DNA from 4 places in the Dietzia sp. B32 genome. Region 2 is predicted to be linked to each of the others. Evidence: predicted binding sites of a transcription regulator. Region 2 holds the regulator's gene; each other region holds the start of a gene.

Region 1 (4,209 bases), 600 kb from region 2:
GTGCGCACCTTCTTCGATGTCTCCCACCCCGAGCGCGGCTACGTCAAGACCGCTCTCGCCGTGCAGAACATGGGGTTCACCCGCGGCCTGTCGCCCAAGTACATGCGCGACACCCCGGCGGTCAACGACTGGGTGGCCGGGGTCGTCGCCTCCGATCCGGTGTTGCGCGCGCTGGATTTCCAGATCCTGCGCGAGGTCGCCGCCGTGGGGTACACCGGCGACGCCTATCACCGGGCGGCCGCGGCCGGGATCTCCGACGAGGGCCCGCACACCAAGATGATCGCGGCACTCTGGCGCGAGAGCCCCGTGCCCCGACTGACTCCCGGAGAGCGGGCCGTCACGCTCGCCTCGATGCTGCACGTGGACCTCCACGGGCGGGCCCTCGCCGTCGAACACCTCGAGCGGTCCGGCCTGGACGCCCGCACCTGGCTCCGGGCGCTGCTCGACGCCTACGTGGTGCCCGTCGCGCGGTGCCTGCTCGTGCACGGACTGGTGTTCATGCCGCACGGCGAGAACGTCATCGTGGTGATGGGTCCCGACCACACGGTGCGCCGGGTGCTGTTCAAGGACATCGGCGAGGAGGTTGCCGTCGTTCGCGACCGCCCCCTGCCCGCGGGGCTCGAGCGGATCCGCCACGTGGTGGACGCCGAGACCGGCGCGCTGAGTGTCCACACCGACGTCATGGACGGGGTGCTGCGCCACCTCGCCGCGGTCCTCGACGTCGCCGGGGCGCTGGACGCCGATCAGTTCTGGGACGAGACGCGGCAGTGCCTGGAGACCCTGGGGCCCGGCGCGGGAGGTCGCGGCGGCGGTCGTGACGGCGGCGGGCGCGGCGACAACGAGGACGACGACGACAACGAGGTGCACCGTCCCACCTGGGAGGCGCTGTTCGCTCCGCGATTCAGACATTCGTGCCTCAACCGACTGCAGCTGCGGAACACCCGGCAGATGGTGGACCTGACCGATCAGGCCGGGTCGCTGCAGTTCGCCGGGACGCTGGCCAACCCTCTCGTCGCCGGGTCGTCATGCGCGAACGACACGCAGGAGCACTCGGGGCGGGACACCCGGCCGGACGCCGGGGCGGTGGCGGTAGCGTCGACGCCGTGAACGGACGGGAACTTTAGAAGTGCGCCGCGATGCGGGCCCGCGAACTGCCCGCATCGACTCTGGAGTTCCCGTTCGGGCCGGGCGTCGACGTGTTCAAGGTCCGCGGGAAGATGTTCATGTTCCACACGACCGTCGACGGCGAACGCCAGGTGATCCTCAAGGCGTTGCCGTCTGATTCGATGTCGCTCCGCGATGCGCACGCCGACATCACGCCCGGATACCACATGAACAAGCGGCACTGGATCTCGCTGCACCCGGGCGGATCCCTGGACGCGGACATGGTGTCCGAGCTGGTCACCGAGTCCTATCGGCTCGTGGTCGCCGGCCTGCCCAGGACGCAGCAGCCCGTCGAGCCGCACGCGTTCGGCCGCGGGCAGCGGTAGCTTCCGGCACCCCTACCCGGGATTCACCCGGCCCCTCACCCCTCGGTCGGGCGCGGGGCGGGGCGCGTCTCAGTTCCCCGGCGTCAGCGAGGTCTCGGCGAGAGAGCCGAGCCGATCGCCCACAGAACCTTCCACCGACTCGGTGGCCGACCCTGTGTCCAGTTGATCCTCGAGCGAGTTGCCGACCAGCGGCACGCCTGAGACCACGGCACCCACGGAGCCCGCGACGTCACCCTTGAGCAGTGAATCCGCAGACGCGGCCACTGGGTTGAGCACCATGCAGACCACGCCGACCGGAACCTGCAACGGCGCCCCCATCAGGTTGGCGGCGGCACCGACCGCGGACCCGATGTTGCACGCGAGCGTGGCGGTGGACCCCAGCGGACCGGTGGCGTAACCGGGCAACGACCCCGTCACGGAACCCGGCAGCAGCTCGCCTGCCTCACCGAGGTAGTCGCCCTCGGTCTCGGACGATCCCGGGAAGGAGTTCGAGCTGGTTGCGCCTGAACTCTGCGCAGTTGCGGCTCCCGTCGACATGACGACTAGCGCGGCAGCGACCGCTCCGGCACAGGCAAGAGTCTTGGACATGGAACGCCTCCGAGGTGTGGGTCCACGGGGCATTCACCCCGAACGATAAAAAAGAGTGGACCACAGATCAGGCCGAGGTGGGCTCCCGTTGCTCCGGAGCCCCTGCACCAAGATCCTCTGAAGTGACCCTTGCCGGTGCGAACCTACTTTCGTATACTAGAACACAAGTTCGATGCCGGGTTAGCGACGACGGAGGGGGTGGGTGGATGCAGGAGGACGCGGATCGCGCGGCCGCTGGCCACGCCTCCCCCGCCTCGCCCGGCTCGTCCGGCTCGTCCGCCTCGCCCGCCTCGTCTGGTTCCTCGAGTTCGTTGTCGGGTCTGCGGGCGGCGGTGCGTGAGGGCTGGATGGGCGAGAATCGTGCAGCGGCACGCCGGTTCGTGGCGTGTTACGAGTTGTTCCTCGAATGCCAGCGCCGGGAGGAGTCCGGGGCGGGCGCCGGTGAATGCCGACCCGGGCATGCGGTGGTCGATCCCATCGACGTCGCGACCGGGTACGTGGTCGCGGCGATGGCGATCTCGTCCCGGCGGGCCACCACCATGATCTCCTTCGCCTTCGACCTGCACACCCGGTACCCGGCGATCCTGACAGCGATGGCGCAGGGGCGTCTGGACCAGCGCGCCGCCGAGGTGCTCGCCTCCCAGATGGCCACCGTCCACGTCGACGTGCTCGATTTGGTGCAGCAACAGGTCGTCGACGAGTACCTCGCCGCGATCGAGGGCGGGATCCGCCTGGGCGAGAAAGCCATCCGCAGCAACGTCGATGCCATCATCGCCGGCTACGACGCCAATGGCATCCGCCTGCGCCGCCAGGAAGCCGCCCGCACCCGCGGGGTACGCGTGAACAAAGGCATCGACGGCATGTCCACCATCTCGGCGATCCTGGCAACCGAGGAAGCCGCCGTCCTGGCCGAGGCCCTCGACCACCGCGTCGCCGACCACCGGGCCGCCGACGCCGCAGCTGCCGCCGACGCCGCCGCCAACGCCCGCGATGGCGACGGTGATGGTGAGGCCGCCGGTGAGGTCGACGACTACTCCCTCGCCGAACGCCGCGCCGACGCGTTGATGTCCCTGGTCTGCGGCGACACCGGCCCCGGCCAGCCCGGTGCCGCGGGCCAGTCCGCCACCGCGGGTGCCGGGGTGGCGCCGCTGCGGCCACGGGTCACCGTCATCGCCACCGGCAACCACGCCCGCGACGACGGCGGAGCCCGGGTGGAGTTCACCCGCACCGGCCAGGCCGCCCTGCAGGCCCTGCTCGACATGCTCGCCACCAGCGACGGGGCCACGTTTGAGGCCGTCGATCCCCGGATCGGGGCCGCCGACGACGCCCGAGCCGCCCTGACCTACCGGCCCAGCGCCGACCTGGCCCGCCGCATCCGACTACGCGACGGCACCTGCCGCCACCCCGGCTGCGCGATCCCGGCCGAGTCCTGTGATCTGGACCATGTGGTGCCGTTCGATCACACCGACCCCGAGCGTGGCGGGCACACCACCGAGGCCAACCTCGCCGCGATGTGCCGGCGCCACCACCGGTTCAAGACCTTCTCCGACTGGCGCTACCACCTCCACCCCGACGGCACCCTGACCGTGACCACCCCCGAGGGCTCGACCATGCTCACCCGACCCTCCGGCCCACTGGCCGACTACCGACGAGAACACGCCCACACCGAGACCCAGGCCTGGGCCCGTCAGCAACGCCGCACCCCCGACCCCACCGGCGACGACCGGGCCGACGCCGAACCGACCTACTGGTCCCGCCGCGCCGCCCGCCACAACGCCGAACGCCACAACACCGAACGCGCCCGCGCCACCACCGACACCATCCCCACCCCACCGGCCGAGTCCAGCCGCTGGTGGAACCGCAACGCCCCACACGCCAGCGCCATCGAACTCGGCATCCGCACCCTCCTACTCGACCACCACCGCCAACGCCTCGACGACATCATCGACCCACCACCCTTCTGACGACGCAGCCGGAAGCCGGGCAGTCGGGCAGTCGGGCCCCGCCATGAGATGCAGTCGCCCATCAGCCGCGTATCTCCCCCGACCCGCGGGACTTGAGGGATCGTGAGGACATGATCGCGATCCCCACCAGCCCGTCCGAGAATTCGCTCGCCGATGTCATGCCGTCG
Region 2 (4,209 bases):
GGTGTGCGATGCGCTCATCCAGCGACGCGACAAGCCCGACGCCGCGACGTACATCGGGTCGGGCAAGGTCAGTGTCCTCAAGGACGTGATCGCCGCGACCGGCGCCGACACCGTCATCTGCGACGGTGAACTCACCCCGGGACAGTTGCTCGCGCTGGAGAAGGCGGTCAACGTCAAGGTCATCGACCGCACCGCCCTGATCCTCGACATCTTCGCGCAGCACGCCACCAGCCGCGAGGGCAAGGCCCAGGTGACTCTCGCCCAGATGGAGTACATGCTTCCCCGCCTCCGCGGCTGGGGCGAGTCGTTGTCCCGTCAGGCCGGCGGGCGTGCCGGCAGCAACGGCGGCGTGGGTCTCCGAGGTCCGGGTGAGACCAAGATCGAGACCGACCGGCGTCGGATCCGCGAACGGATGGCACGTCTGCGGCGCGACATCAAGGGGATGAAACAGGCCCGCGACACCAAACGGCACCGTCGCCGTGCCACGCCCGTGCCCTCGATAGCGATCGCCGGATACACCAACGCCGGAAAGTCCAGTCTTCTCAATCGGATAACCGGTGCCGGGGTACTGGTCCAGAACGCCTTGTTCGCCACGCTCGACCCGACCACCCGGAAGGCCGAGCTGCCTGACGGCCGCGCGGTCGTCTTCACCGACACCGTGGGGTTCGTTCGTCATCTTCCGACCCAGTTGGTCGAGGCCTTCCGTTCCACACTGGAGGAGGTCGTCGACTCCGAACTTCTCCTCCATGTGGTGGACGGCTCGGATGCCTTTCCGCTCCGCCAGATCGAGGCGGTGCGCAAGGTGATCAACGAGGTGGTGGAGGAGCAGAACGCCGAGCGACCTCGTGAGCTGCTGGTGATCAACAAGGTGGACGCCGCGGATCCCGTCGTACTCACCGAGTTGCACCACGCGCTACCCGACGCCGTGTTCGTCTCGGCCGTCACCGGTCAGGGCGTCGACGAGCTGCTCGAGCGGATCACCCAGATCGTCGCTTCCGGGGACACCGAGGTCACCCTGGAGATCCCGTACTCCCGTGGGGACGTGGTGTCACGGGTCCACGCCGAGGGCGCGGTGGTCGAGGAGGAGCACACCGAAAACGGAACCCGGGTCATCGTCCGACTGCCCGCCTCAGTGGCGGGTGAACTCGACGAGTTCGCCGCCGACGGCTCACACGACGGCGCCGCCTGACCCCCACCGGGGACGGGCGGCGCGCCGTTCGAGTCCGGAGTTCAGAGCTTCCGGAACACCGTCACCACCTTGCCGAGGATCGTCGCGTGCTCTCCCGGGATGGGACTGAACGACGGATTGTGAGGTAGCAGCCAGACTCCGCTCGCGTCGTTGCGGAAGGTCTTGACCGTCGCCTCCCCGTCGATCATCGCCGCGACGATCTCACCGTTGTCCGCGACGTTCTGCCGCCGGACCACCACGAAGTCGCCGTCGCAGATCGCCGCGTCGATCATCGATTCCCCGACGACCTTGAGCATGAACAGGTCGCCGGATCCCACGAGGTCCGCGGGCAGCGGGAAGATCTCCTCGACGGCCTGTTCGGCGAGGATCGGACCGCCGGCGGCGATCCGGCCGAGCACGGGGACGTAGACGGGCTCGGAGGCGCCGCCGGGCCGCTGGGGCTCGGGCGTCGGCGAACGACGCCCGCGCGACTTCTGCCCGGGAACCCCGTGCACGTCCACCGCGCGCGGCTTGTGCGGGTCCCGGGTCAGGAAACCCTTCTTCTCGAGAGTCCGCAACTGATGAGCCACCGACGAGGTGGACTGCAACCCGACCGCGTCGCCGATCTCCCGGATGCTCGGCGGATAGCCGCGCTCCTTGACGGTGTCGTGGATGTGGAGGAGAACGCTCTTCTGTCGGTCCGTCAGCGACTCGAAGTCGGGCTTCGGCATCTCGTGTGGTCCCTTCGGCGAATGGATGTTCGACGTCTGTATCTGTGTACACCCTATCGCCCATGCGAACGTCGCGCCACACAGGTGTTCGAAATAATCGGGCCCGGAATGGTGACTGTGTCGGAGTCGCGTGATACAACTCTAGGAGAGTTCGGATTCGAACAGATGTACTGACACATACATACGGGTGTGCGAACACCACTCGCACACCGTATCGAGTAGGGAGTCACCATGACCGTTACGGAGTTGCAGTCACACGCACGTCCGACCGTGCGGTGGAGCGAGGTCTGCCCCGGCGACCATCGCGGGCGGTCCGCGGGCGTCGATCGTCCCGGCACCCCACAGAGTTCCCCGGGTAAGGGCAGCGCACAGCCCGGTCGCGTCCACCGTCGCCCCGCGGTTCGACCGGAGGGCAGCCGTCCCGCGGCGGCGTCGGCACGTGTCGACACCGTCGTCCGGCCGAGGGTGCCCGGCCGCCCCCTCGGCGTCACGTCTGTGGCACCGGGTCGCCGCGTGCTCGTCCGCCCGGCGTCGGCCGAGGGCGTGCGCGCCTGCCATATCGAGGCTCCTGTGGCCAGCGGCGTCGTCGACGACGTTCCTACGTGGGCGCTCCTGGCCTGCGGGATCGCGTTCGGAGTGATCCTGCTCTTCGCCGTGGCGTATCTCGGCGGGCCCGCCTACGCATGACCGGTCGTCGGGCCTCCTAGAATGAGTCGGGGACGGTGTACTGCCATCCCCGCATCCCGTCAGGCACGAGCCGGGACGCGTGAAGTCCGGTCGACGAAGGGCCCCACGGGAATGTACTGCCCGACATGCCACCACGAGGACTCCCGCGTGATCGATTCACGATCGGTCGACGAGGGGCAGGCGATCCGGCGTCGCCGGGAATGTCCGAGGTGCGGCCACCGGTTCACGACTCTCGAGACGCCGCTTCTGACTGTTCTCAAACGCAACGGGGTCACGGAGGCGTTCAGCCGGGACAAGGTGGTGCGCGGAGTCCGGCGTGCGTGCCAGGGACGAGCGGTCGACGAGGACGCCCTGCGCCGCCTCGCCCAACAGGTCGAGGACGCCGTCCGCGCCGGTGGCGTGTCCGAAGTCCCCGCCCATCAGATCGGTCTTGCCATCCTGGGCCCGCTACAGGACCTGGACGAGGTCGCCTACCTCCGCTTCGCCTCGGTGTACAAGCAGTTCAGTTCCGCCGATGACTTCGAACGCGAGATCATCGCCCTCCGGGAACGCCGGACGAGTCGCTAGACGCGCGCCATAGGCGGGTGATCGGCCGACGGCCGGCTCCAGGGGACGGCCTGCCTCAGCGGGACGACCGGGGGGCCAGCGCCGCTGCCACTGCCTTCTCGATGCGCTCCGCCGACACCGATCTGGCGGTCCCGAGCGTCTGCGCGAACAGCCCCACGCGGTATTCGGCCAGCATCCAGCGCAGGTCGCGAACGGCCCGGGCCCCACCCGGGCGCTTTCGCAACGCGGCGCACGCCTCGTCGACCCTCGCCTCGGACCGGGACAGCCTCACCGTGAGTTCCCGGTGGCGGGACGGAGACTTCTCCGCCAGCTCCAGGCGGAGCCCCACAGCCCTCACGTGTCGTTCCAGATGCGGGAGTGCGTCGGCCGGGTGTCGGGCGAGGAAACCCCGGCCGATGAGGAAGTCGAGAGACGGCCGGACGGCATCGGCGATGTCCGCCGGTGCCGCGGCCAGCGAGCCCCACACCGACTGGGCCGCCACGAGAGCGGGCACCGCCGTCGAGATCGCGGACGCCACGGCGCCGGGCACCTCCGCTCTCGCGGTGGCCTGCAGCTCGTCGAAATCAGCGACGGTGAGGACCGGAGCGCCCTTTCTCCGGGCGATGATCCGGCCGCACGCCGCGAGTGAGGCATCCGAGACGAGCCCCTCGATCCCGCCGTGCGGGTACTGCGAGAGAGCGAGCCGCTGCTGTACCGGGCGCCCACGCAGGATCGACGACGCCGACACGAGACCAGACGAGATCAGCGTCAGCACCGCGGCCGCCTGGGTCGATCGGCGCTCGTCCTCGGTGGCACACGCCACCACGTGGATGCCGTCCGCGCCGACACGCAGTGCTGGATAGACCGTGACCTCGACCCCGTCCACCGAGCCGGTCACCGCCGGCGGGAGATCGCCGATGGTGCCGGCGGTCCACTCCCGGTACGGACCCTTGTCCGGGACCAGGCGGGCGTTGAGAGTCGCACGAACCCTGTCCACCAAGCGGGTCCTCAACTGCGCTAGATCCGTCCCGGAGGCCACGACCTCGTCACCGTCGACCACCTCGAAGCGCATCCGGA
Region 3 (4,209 bases), 1.3 Mb from region 2:
GAGACACGCCTCACCGCCGCCGAGGAGGAACGCGCCGCCGACGCGGAGGAACTGGCCGCGGACGAGCAGGAGTGCGTTGCGCGCGCCGAGTCGGAGCAGCCCGCGCCCGCGCCCGCGGAGACCGCGCGACCGACGCAAGCGCCGACGCCGACGCCAGAGCCTGCGGCCGCACCGGACGCGGGCCCCTCACCCGCCCAGTTGAGCGCGCACACCGGGCGCCCCTCGAAGACCGAGCAGGTCGAGCCGGCCGCGGAGGCCGTCGCCGCGGTCGGGGCCACTCCGGATTCGGACGCGTCGTCCCATGGGTCGTCCCGGCCGAATCCCTCGATGATGGCTCCCCATCGTCGGCCGCTGCGGTCCAAGTTCGTCCCGCTGCCCGACGAGGTCTGGACCTCCTCCGGCGAGCAGACCCCCTTCGATGTGGGGCAGCAGTACGCCACGTGGTGGTACGAGCGGGCCGCGAGTGAGGAGCAGCGCGACCAGGCGCATCTCCTCTCGGGCGGAGTCCTCCCTCCGGCGATCGACCGCCCGCTGCTGCAGTTCGCCTGCCAGATGCTCAACGAGTTCACCCTGACGGAAGCTCAGCGGGTGCGCCTGCGCGACGGATTCCACGAGGGAATTCGAGCGGTCCTGCTCAAGCACCGCTGACACCGCTCCGTCCGGTCAGAAGGGTGGGGGGTCGGTGTCGTGGTCGGGTCCGTCGGGGTGGGTTTGTGCTTGTGGGGCCATGGTGTTGGCTTTGCGTTCGGCGGCCAGGCGTTGGGCGCGGCGGTGCCAGTGGGTGCTTTGGGGTCGGGGGTCGAGCCAGGGTCGGCGTGGGGGTGGAACGTAGCTGTCGCTGTCGGTGCCGGCCGCGTGGTCGGGGTTGGTGGTGCGGTGGCGCCAGCGGGCGAGGGGTCCGTCGGGGTGGGTGGTGATGGTGTGGCCGGTGTCGGTGGTCACGGTCAGGGTGCCGTCGTGGGCGAGGTGGTAGTGCCAGCCGTGGAAGGTTTTGAAGCGGTGGTGGTGTCGGCACAGGCAGGCGAGGTTGTTCTCGGTGGTCGGGCCGCCTGCCGTGGGGTCGGTGTGGTTGAAGGGGCGGACGTGGTCGATGTCGCAGTCGTCGGCGGGGACGGAGCAGCCGGGGTGGCGGCAGGTGCCGTCGCGTAGGCGGATGCGGCGGGCCAGGTCGGCGCTGATGCGGTAGCGGCGGGCGCCGTGGGGGGTGTCGGCGGTGCCGGGTTCGGTGTCGGGCACGGTGATGGTGGCGCCGGTGCTGCGGGACAGCAGTTCGATGAGGGCGTCGATGGTGGCGGGGCCGCCGCGGGGGAGGTAGACCTCGGGGTCGCCGTCGGGGCCCGGGGGTGCGAGCACGGTGATGGTGGGGCGGATCTGGGTGGCGGGCGGCCGGTGACCGCCGCCCGTGCCCGCGGCGGCGTCTGGGCCCGTGGCTGTGTCTTGGTTTGTGGTGGTGCCGAGGAGGGTGGCGACGAGGGCGTCGGCACGCAGTTCGTCCATGCTGCGGATGAATTCGGGGTCGAGGGAGTCTGCGCCGTGGCGGCGGGTGGTCTCGACGCGGGTCCGGCGGTCGCGGTGGTGTTGGTCGGTGGCCATCGTCTGCAGGAGGGTGTGGATGGCGAAGGCTTCGGTGGCGGTCAGGTGGGCGTGCAGGTCGGCCATGCCGTCCGGGCCGCGGCGGATGCGGATGCGGCGGGCGCGCACGGCGGCGGCGCGGCGCAGGCGTACGCCCGCGGGGTCGTGGGCGGCGATGATGCGGTCGGTGTGGGACAGGATCGCGTCGCGTCCGGGGCGTCTGCCGGCTGCGAGGGCGTCCAGGAGCCATGCGATGACCTCTCGTTGGACGTCGTCGCGGTGGAGGGAGTCCACGGTGCGCATCTGGCGGGCGAGCAGGGTGGCGGTGGCCTCGTCGAGCCGGCCGGTGTCCATGGCCTCGACGAGGTCGGGGAACTTGGTGACCAGGGTGATGGCCAGGGTGAGCAGGTTGCGGGCGCGGTTGTGGTGGACGCCGTAGGCGGCGACGATCTGGCTGGTGGCGATGGTCAGTGGGTCGATGACGGCGTGTTCGGGGCGTTGGTCCAGGCCCGGTCCGTAGCCGGCGGCGATGTCGCGCAGTTCCTGTTCTTCGCGGCAGATCGCCCACAGGTCGTGGCAGGCCCGCAGTCTGGCGGCGGCGGCGCGGTTCTCGGCGTGCAGCGCGGCCACGGCGGCGGAGCTGGCGTCGGTGACGGAGGGGCTGGCTGCCACGGCGCTGGGATCGTCGGAGCTGGGATCATCGACGCCGGGATCATCGGCACCGCCGTCGTCGGTAGTTGCCTCCCGCATGTGAACCCCCTCGGCGAGCCGGGCCGCCTGGTATCGCTCGTGTGTTCGATTGGGGAAACGCTAGCAACTGGGTACGACACAGCTGTCTGACCTGCGAAAGTACGTGTGCGGGGACAGTCGGGCAGTGCCCCGGCTCAGCCGCCCAGCAACGCCCGGTAGTGCTGGGCCAACGCGGGGTGGTAGTCGGGGGAGAAGCGGAGTGCCTCCGGATCCCGGCCCGCCTCGGCCTCGACCAACCGGTCCAGATAGAAGTCCCAGCCGGGACCGATGTCGGACGCGGCGTCGGCGTCCGCGATGTCCTGTTCCAGGGAGATGGTGACCTCGTCGTCGTCACCCTCGATCCTCACGGTGATCACCCAGCCGTCGGGACCGATCCTGACGACGATGAGGTCCGGCGCCTCACACCGCAGTACCGCGACGGACTCGGCGGGCGAACCCTCCTCGGCGGACATCGTCATCTCGACGGTGCCCGACGCCGGGTCGCCCGACCACGACCCGATCCAGCGCGCGGTGCGGGCCGGATCGGTGACGGCCGCCCACGCCTGTTCCCGGGACAGTGGCAGTCGGCGGGGGAAGACCACGGCACCCGACGGGGCGAGATATCCGGAGGCCCGGGGTGTGGTGGTCATGGCGACTCCTCACGTGAGGGGCGCCGCGGAGATCAGCGCAGCGCTGGCATCAGCGTATCGCGCATCGGGGCGACGAATCGGCCGAAATTGTCCCAGTTGTGCAGGCCGGTGGGCAGGTAGTCGACCCGGGCGTCGATGCCCAGTTCGTCGAGCCGCCGGTCCATCTCCACGGTGCAGGCATGGGTGGCGACCTCGAGCCCCGCACCCTGGGTGAACCGCAGCAGGTCGCGGCCGTTGCGGTCCCATTCGCCCGCGTCGGGTCGGCCGGTGGCGGTGGCGAAGTAGAGCGCCTTGCCCCTGAGCTTCTCGGCGTGGAGGAGCCCGTCGTTGGCCCGGTAGGCGGGGTCCGTGCGCGGGCCCCACATGTTGGCGATGTCGCCGCCGCGGGTCTCGGTGACGATCTTGGCGAGGATGAACCCGAGATCGTCCCGCGCCGTGTAGCAGCCGGCGATCGCGCCCACGGCGTCATACAGGTCCGGGCGCAGCTCGGCGATGGTGACGGCGCTCGCCGCGCCCATCGACAGGCCCGCCATCCCGCGCTTGCCGTTGAACGGGATGTCGCCGGCCTCCAGCAGCGGTCGGAGCTCGTCGGTGAGGAAGGTCTGCCACTTGTTGCGGCTCAGGACCGGGTCATCGCGCTGCCAGTCGGCGTGCAGTGAACCGTCGGCCCGGGCCGGCATGACGAGCGTGACGTGCTCACCGGCGAAGGTGCGCTCGACCCCGCCGGGCAGGAGCCACCCGCTCGGGGAGGGGGAGTCCACGCCGTCGAGGAGGTACAGCATCGGTGCCGGTGCGTCGGTGGCCGGGCGCCAGATCTCCACGGGCAGGACGCGGTTCATCGACTTCGACGCCACCCACCAGCGTTCGAAGCGGGGATCGCCGCCGGCCACCAGGGGGTCGCCGATCTCCACGCGCCGCACCTCGCTGACGGTGACGGGCTCTGACTCCATGCCGATCGGCGGGGTGGCGGTGGTGTTCTGCGAGCCGGTCCCCAGTGGCGGGAGGGTGCCCGAGCCGGTCAGCGACTCCGTGCCGGTGGATCCGGTGGAACCGATCGTCGCCGCGCCCGCGGCCGCGCTCGACGGGTCGACGCTCCCGTCGACCGTCGTCAGCGACCCGATACCCGGTGTGGAACCGGCGGGCAGGGACTGCGCGAGGGCCGGTGCCGCCATTCCGCCGATCAGTGCCGCGGCGAGCGCGGGGGCGAGCAGCGACAGGGCACGAGGTGAGCGGTGACTGGGCACCGTCACACGATATG
Region 4 (4,209 bases), 1.1 Mb from region 2:
GGTCCCCGGAGCGGACGAAGTCGACCCACGACCGGTGCATCGCATCGACGAGCTCCGGCGGCGCATCCGCTCCGAGGTAGGCCCGCACGTTCGCGGCTTCCGGAACCGACCAGAAGAACGGCAGGTCCGCGCAGTGGACGGCGCCGCGGCCCTCGGCCCAGCGGAAGTCGTACACCCAGGTGGGCGCGCCGGCGGCCACCCGGGTCTCCGCCGCCCGCACGACGGTCGAGTGGATGGTCGCGGCGTCGACCACCGCCCCCACCGCCCGGCGCAGCGACTTGCCCGCCGACTGCCTGGCCAGCGCGCGCAGTCCGGTGGTGGGCAGCTCCTGGGACCGCAGGATCATCGCGGCACCCGGCACCAGCGCCGGCCCGGGGAGGGCCCGGACGACCCCCTCGAACTCCGTGGCCGTGGAGCCGATGAGCAGTGGCAGGTCGAGCCCGGGACCGCTCCCGATGCCCTCCAGGGGCGGGACCGGGACGGTGTCGTCGCCGACCGTCGGCCGGAACGGCATGAGGAAGGGATTGTCCTTGCGCAGGCGCCGGTGGAACTCGTCGACGGCACCCCGGCCGCCGGCGGCCAACTCCGCGGCGGTCGTCCCCTTGGGTGCCTGAGCGGCGGGCGATCGCAGTACCGCGGGCGACGAGGCGATCCCCCGGTGGAACAGGCCGGCCGCCAACGGCGAGGCGAGCAGGCAGAGCACCGCCCCGCCGCCCGCCGACTGACCCGACACCGTGACCTGCCCGGGGTCGCCGCCGAACGCCGCGATCTCGTCGCGGACCCACTCCAGGGCCATGATCCAATCCCGCACCCCGCGGTTGTCCGGGGCGTCGGGGAACGCGGTGAACCCCTCGACGCCCAGGCGGTAGCCCACCGAGACCACGACGATCCCGGCGCGCGCGAAGGCGGTCCCGTCGAACCAGGGCTGGTGCGACGATCCGGACTCCCAGCCGCCGCCGTGGATCCACACCAGCACCGGGTGGCCCGTGCCCTGGGCGGGAGCCCACACGTCGACGTGCAGGATGTCCGTGCCGGCGACGATCGGCTCGGGGATCGCCGGATCGGGGTCGAAGCGCAGCCGCTGCGCGGTGGCCGCCGGCCGGGTGGCGTCGCGGACGCCCGGCCACGGTTCGCGGCGGACCGGGGCGGCGAACCGCAGGTCGCCGACGGGGTCCTCGGCGTACGGAATGCCGTAGTAGCGGACCACATCCCCCAGATCGGTGCCCTTGACGCGGCCGGTGGACAGCGCGATCTCGACGTCGGTCATGGCGGCCAGATTAGCGACGACAGCTGAGATCCCCCGGCGATCACTGCTACCAAGGGGAGATGACGAGTGACAGGGACCTGATCATCGAGCGTCTGGCCGACGTGGCCGCAGCGTTGGACTCACGTGACTGGGCCGGGCTGGGCGAGCTGTTCACCGAGTCCGCGACCGGGTACGGCGCGACCGGTCGGCAGGCGATCGTCGAGAGGGTCAGGGAGCACCTCGGGGGCTGCGGACCATCCCAGCACCTGTTGGGCAACCATCGGGTGCAGCTCGCCTTCCATGGAGACGAGGACCGGGCGCGGAGCCTCACGTATGCGCGGGTCCTCCACCTCGGCGCCGGGGACCGGTCCGATCTGTCCTACGAGTGCTTCGGCGAGTACTCGGACCTGTGGACCCGGACGCCGGACGGCTGGCGGATCGACTCGAGGAGGTTCCACATCAGCTTCGACCGAGGCGATTTCCGGACACTCCAACCGGGCTGACCTCCGGGCACCTCCCATGGGAGGCGTCCACGATCTAGGACGCAACACCATGACCGCCACCTCCACGTTTGACGTCTTCGCCAGCCTCGACGGCTTCGGGTCGTACAACGACAACGGTGATTGGGGCGGCTACTGACGATTCCGGCGTGTTCGACCCCTGGGTCACCCAGATGACCACGCTGCCGACGACGGTGGTGTCAACGACCCTGGATGGTCCCCTCGACTGGCCGGACGCGGCCATCGTCAGCGGAGACGCCGTCGAGGTGGTCGCTCGCTTGAAGCAGCAATCCGACGTGTCGTTGCGCTCGCACGGCAGCTTGTCGATGAACCGGGCGCTGATGGCCGCCGGTCTGGTCGATCGGGTGCAGGTGACGGTGTTTCCCTGGCGCAGTGGGTGGGTACCCGGTTGGGATGAGCATTCGAACGTGATCGAACCCTTGTGCTAGTCCGCCTGCGTGGGTATCGTCGAATGTAAGTTCGACACCGACAGGGCGGGGGTGGAATGGTGACGACGACGAGTTCGCTGTTCGCCGTACCCGAGCCCCTCGGCATGGTCGACATGGAGGCTGTCAGCGAGGCGGCCCGTGCCGCGACGCTGGCGCAGAACCGTGCCGGGGCCACGCGGCTCGAGGCGGCACACGTCCTGGTCGACCAGTTCGCCCGGTCCGCCCAGGCCCAGGCGGACGAGGGAGGCGCCGGCGCCGGGTCGCGTCGGCCCGCGTACGCCCGGCTGGATCCGGAGGCCCGGGCCCGCGATCACCTCGTGGCGGCGTGTCAGCTCACGTGCTGGCACGCCGCGCGGTTGGTGACGGCCGGGACGCAGATCCACCGCCGGCTGCCCCGTCTGCGATCCACGGTCGACCGCGGGCTGCTGCCCGAGCAGGTGGCGGTCGATATCGCGTGTCGCCTGGCGGAGGTGCCCGACGCGATCGTGTCGGCCGTGGAGGACGAGGTGGTCGCGCGCTTCACGGACGATCTCGACGGTGGCGACCGGCCGACCCGCAACGCGGTGGACTCGGCGATCGATGACGCCGTGGAGCGACACGACCCGGCTGCCGCGCAGGACGCCGCCGCAGCGGCGGCCGCCACCCGCTCGGTCCGATTCCGCGGCGACCGGAACGGCATGGCCACGATGTGGGCCAAGCTCACCGCCGCCGATGCCGAACTCCTCCGTCGTCGCATCGAGACCGATGCGTCGGCCGCCTCGGCGGACGGACTGGACGGTTCCCTGGACCAGCTCCGCGCCGACGCCCTCGCCGCGCTCGCCGTCTATCCGCCTGCTGGTGGCCCGTCCGCGACCAGCCCCGGCCCCGGCTCCGGCTCCGGCCCCGGCTCCGGCTCCGACCCGGCCCCTGCGTCCGAGTACGACGGCATCGAACTCGGCGACGTCAGGCTCGGGGCGGACCTCCCCCGGCCCACGCTGGGCAACGCCGCGCGGGCCGGTCAGCCGATCCGCATCAGCGTGATCGCCTCCGCGGCCCGGGGCCTGCCCAACCGCGTCGAGTTCGTCCACGGCACGTACAGCAGCGTCGAATGGCTCTGCACGGAACTGCTCGAGGGCGACGACGCGAGCGTGCGGTTCGAGCTCATCGACCCCGCCCCCGGCGTGCTCGACTCCCCCGAGCACGCCCTGCGCTACGTGATCACCCCGGCGATGGCCGAGCGAATCCGCATGCGCGACGGGACCTGCCGCCACCCGGGATGCTCGGTTCCCGCCGAGGCCTGCGACGTGGACCATGTGATCGCGTTCAACACGAAGGACCCCGAGCTCGGCGGGCCGACCACCGAGTGGAACCTCGTCTGCCTGTGCCGCAAACACCACCGGGAGAAGACGTTCGGGACCAATGCCTACCGGTCCGGGCCGTTGGGTGAACTCGTCATCATCACCGACACCGGACACGAACACCGCACCAGACCCAAGGGCCCCTTGGCCCGTGCCCGTGACGCCATCTGGGAACGCGAGTGGAACGCCTTCGCCGACCGCATCGTCGCCGACGACGGCACACTCATCAATCCGCCGGGTCAGGACAGGTACGGACCCCGCAGACGGCCGGCCTGACCAACTCAGCAGTCGCCGACGCCCACCCATTCGGAGACGCCGTCGGTGAAGCGCTGCCGCTTCCAGATGGGCACCCCGTGCTTGAGCCGCTCGATGAGCTCCGAACACGCCGCGAACGCCTCGGCCCGATGCGGAGCCACAGCGACCACCACCACCGCGACCTCGCCCACCGGCAGCACGCCCACGCGGTGGACGGCGGACACGCGGACCGTGCGCCCGGAATCGGCCGCCGAGGTGTGCTCGGCCGCGACCTCGTCGCAGAGCCGGGCGAGAGTGTCCCGGGCCGTGGGGTGAGCGGAGTATGACCTCGAACTGCTCGAGAGCCGCACCCTCGACGGCCGGATCCAGGAGCTGATCTACCGGCCCACCCTGCACGCCCCACCCGGCTGACCACCCTGAAA

Evidence for each region. Region 2 encodes LexA, which represses DNA repair genes until DNA is damaged. Its sites were predicted from a motif close to CGAACANNTGTTCG; they were not measured.
Region 1: L8M95_RS16535 (HNH endonuclease signature motif containing protein) is a predicted target of LexA. The motif match lies at 2,237-2,250, and genes of this name have one in related genera.
Region 3: L8M95_RS08215 (HNH endonuclease signature motif containing protein) is a predicted target of LexA. The motif match lies at 2,357-2,370, and genes of this name have one in related genera.
Region 4: L8M95_RS14215 (HNH endonuclease signature motif containing protein) is a predicted target of LexA. The motif match lies at 2,216-2,229, and genes of this name have one in related genera.

The regions. Positions count from the first base shown of each region.
Region 1 is NZ_CP093845.1:3,512,675-3,516,883, reverse strand. It holds gene L8M95_RS16550 (GNAT family N-acetyltransferase) at 1-1,107, shown strand, start outside; gene L8M95_RS16545 (MmcQ/YjbR family DNA-binding protein) at 1,137-1,490, shown strand; gene L8M95_RS16540 (hypothetical protein) at 1,560-2,078, opposite strand; gene L8M95_RS16535 (HNH endonuclease signature motif containing protein) at 2,285-4,042, shown strand; gene L8M95_RS16530 (alkaline phosphatase family protein) at 4,153-4,209, shown strand, end outside.
Region 2 is NZ_CP093845.1:391,665-395,873, reverse strand. It holds gene hflX (GTPase HflX) at 1-1,189, shown strand, start outside; gene lexA (transcriptional repressor LexA) at 1,231-1,899, opposite strand; gene L8M95_RS01895 (DUF3806 domain-containing protein) at 2,395-2,586, shown strand; gene nrdR (transcriptional regulator NrdR) at 2,698-3,153, shown strand; gene hrpA (ATP-dependent RNA helicase HrpA) at 3,209-4,209, opposite strand, start outside.
Region 3 is NZ_CP093845.1:1,723,753-1,727,961, reverse strand. It holds gene L8M95_RS08220 (NYN domain-containing protein) at 1-648, shown strand, start outside; gene L8M95_RS08215 (HNH endonuclease signature motif containing protein) at 664-2,322, opposite strand; gene L8M95_RS08210 (SRPBCC domain-containing protein) at 2,457-2,951, opposite strand; gene L8M95_RS08205 (alpha/beta hydrolase family protein) at 2,984-4,195, opposite strand.
Region 4 is NZ_CP093845.1:3,000,497-3,004,705, forward strand. It holds gene L8M95_RS14200 (carboxylesterase/lipase family protein) at 1-1,267, opposite strand, end outside; gene L8M95_RS14205 (nuclear transport factor 2 family protein) at 1,327-1,749, shown strand; partial or broken gene L8M95_RS14210 (dihydrofolate reductase family protein) at 1,799-2,144, shown strand; gene L8M95_RS14215 (HNH endonuclease signature motif containing protein) at 2,252-3,808, shown strand; partial or broken gene L8M95_RS14220 (molybdenum cofactor biosynthesis protein MoaE) at 3,814-4,128, opposite strand; partial or broken gene L8M95_RS17615 (deaminase) at 4,103-4,198, shown strand.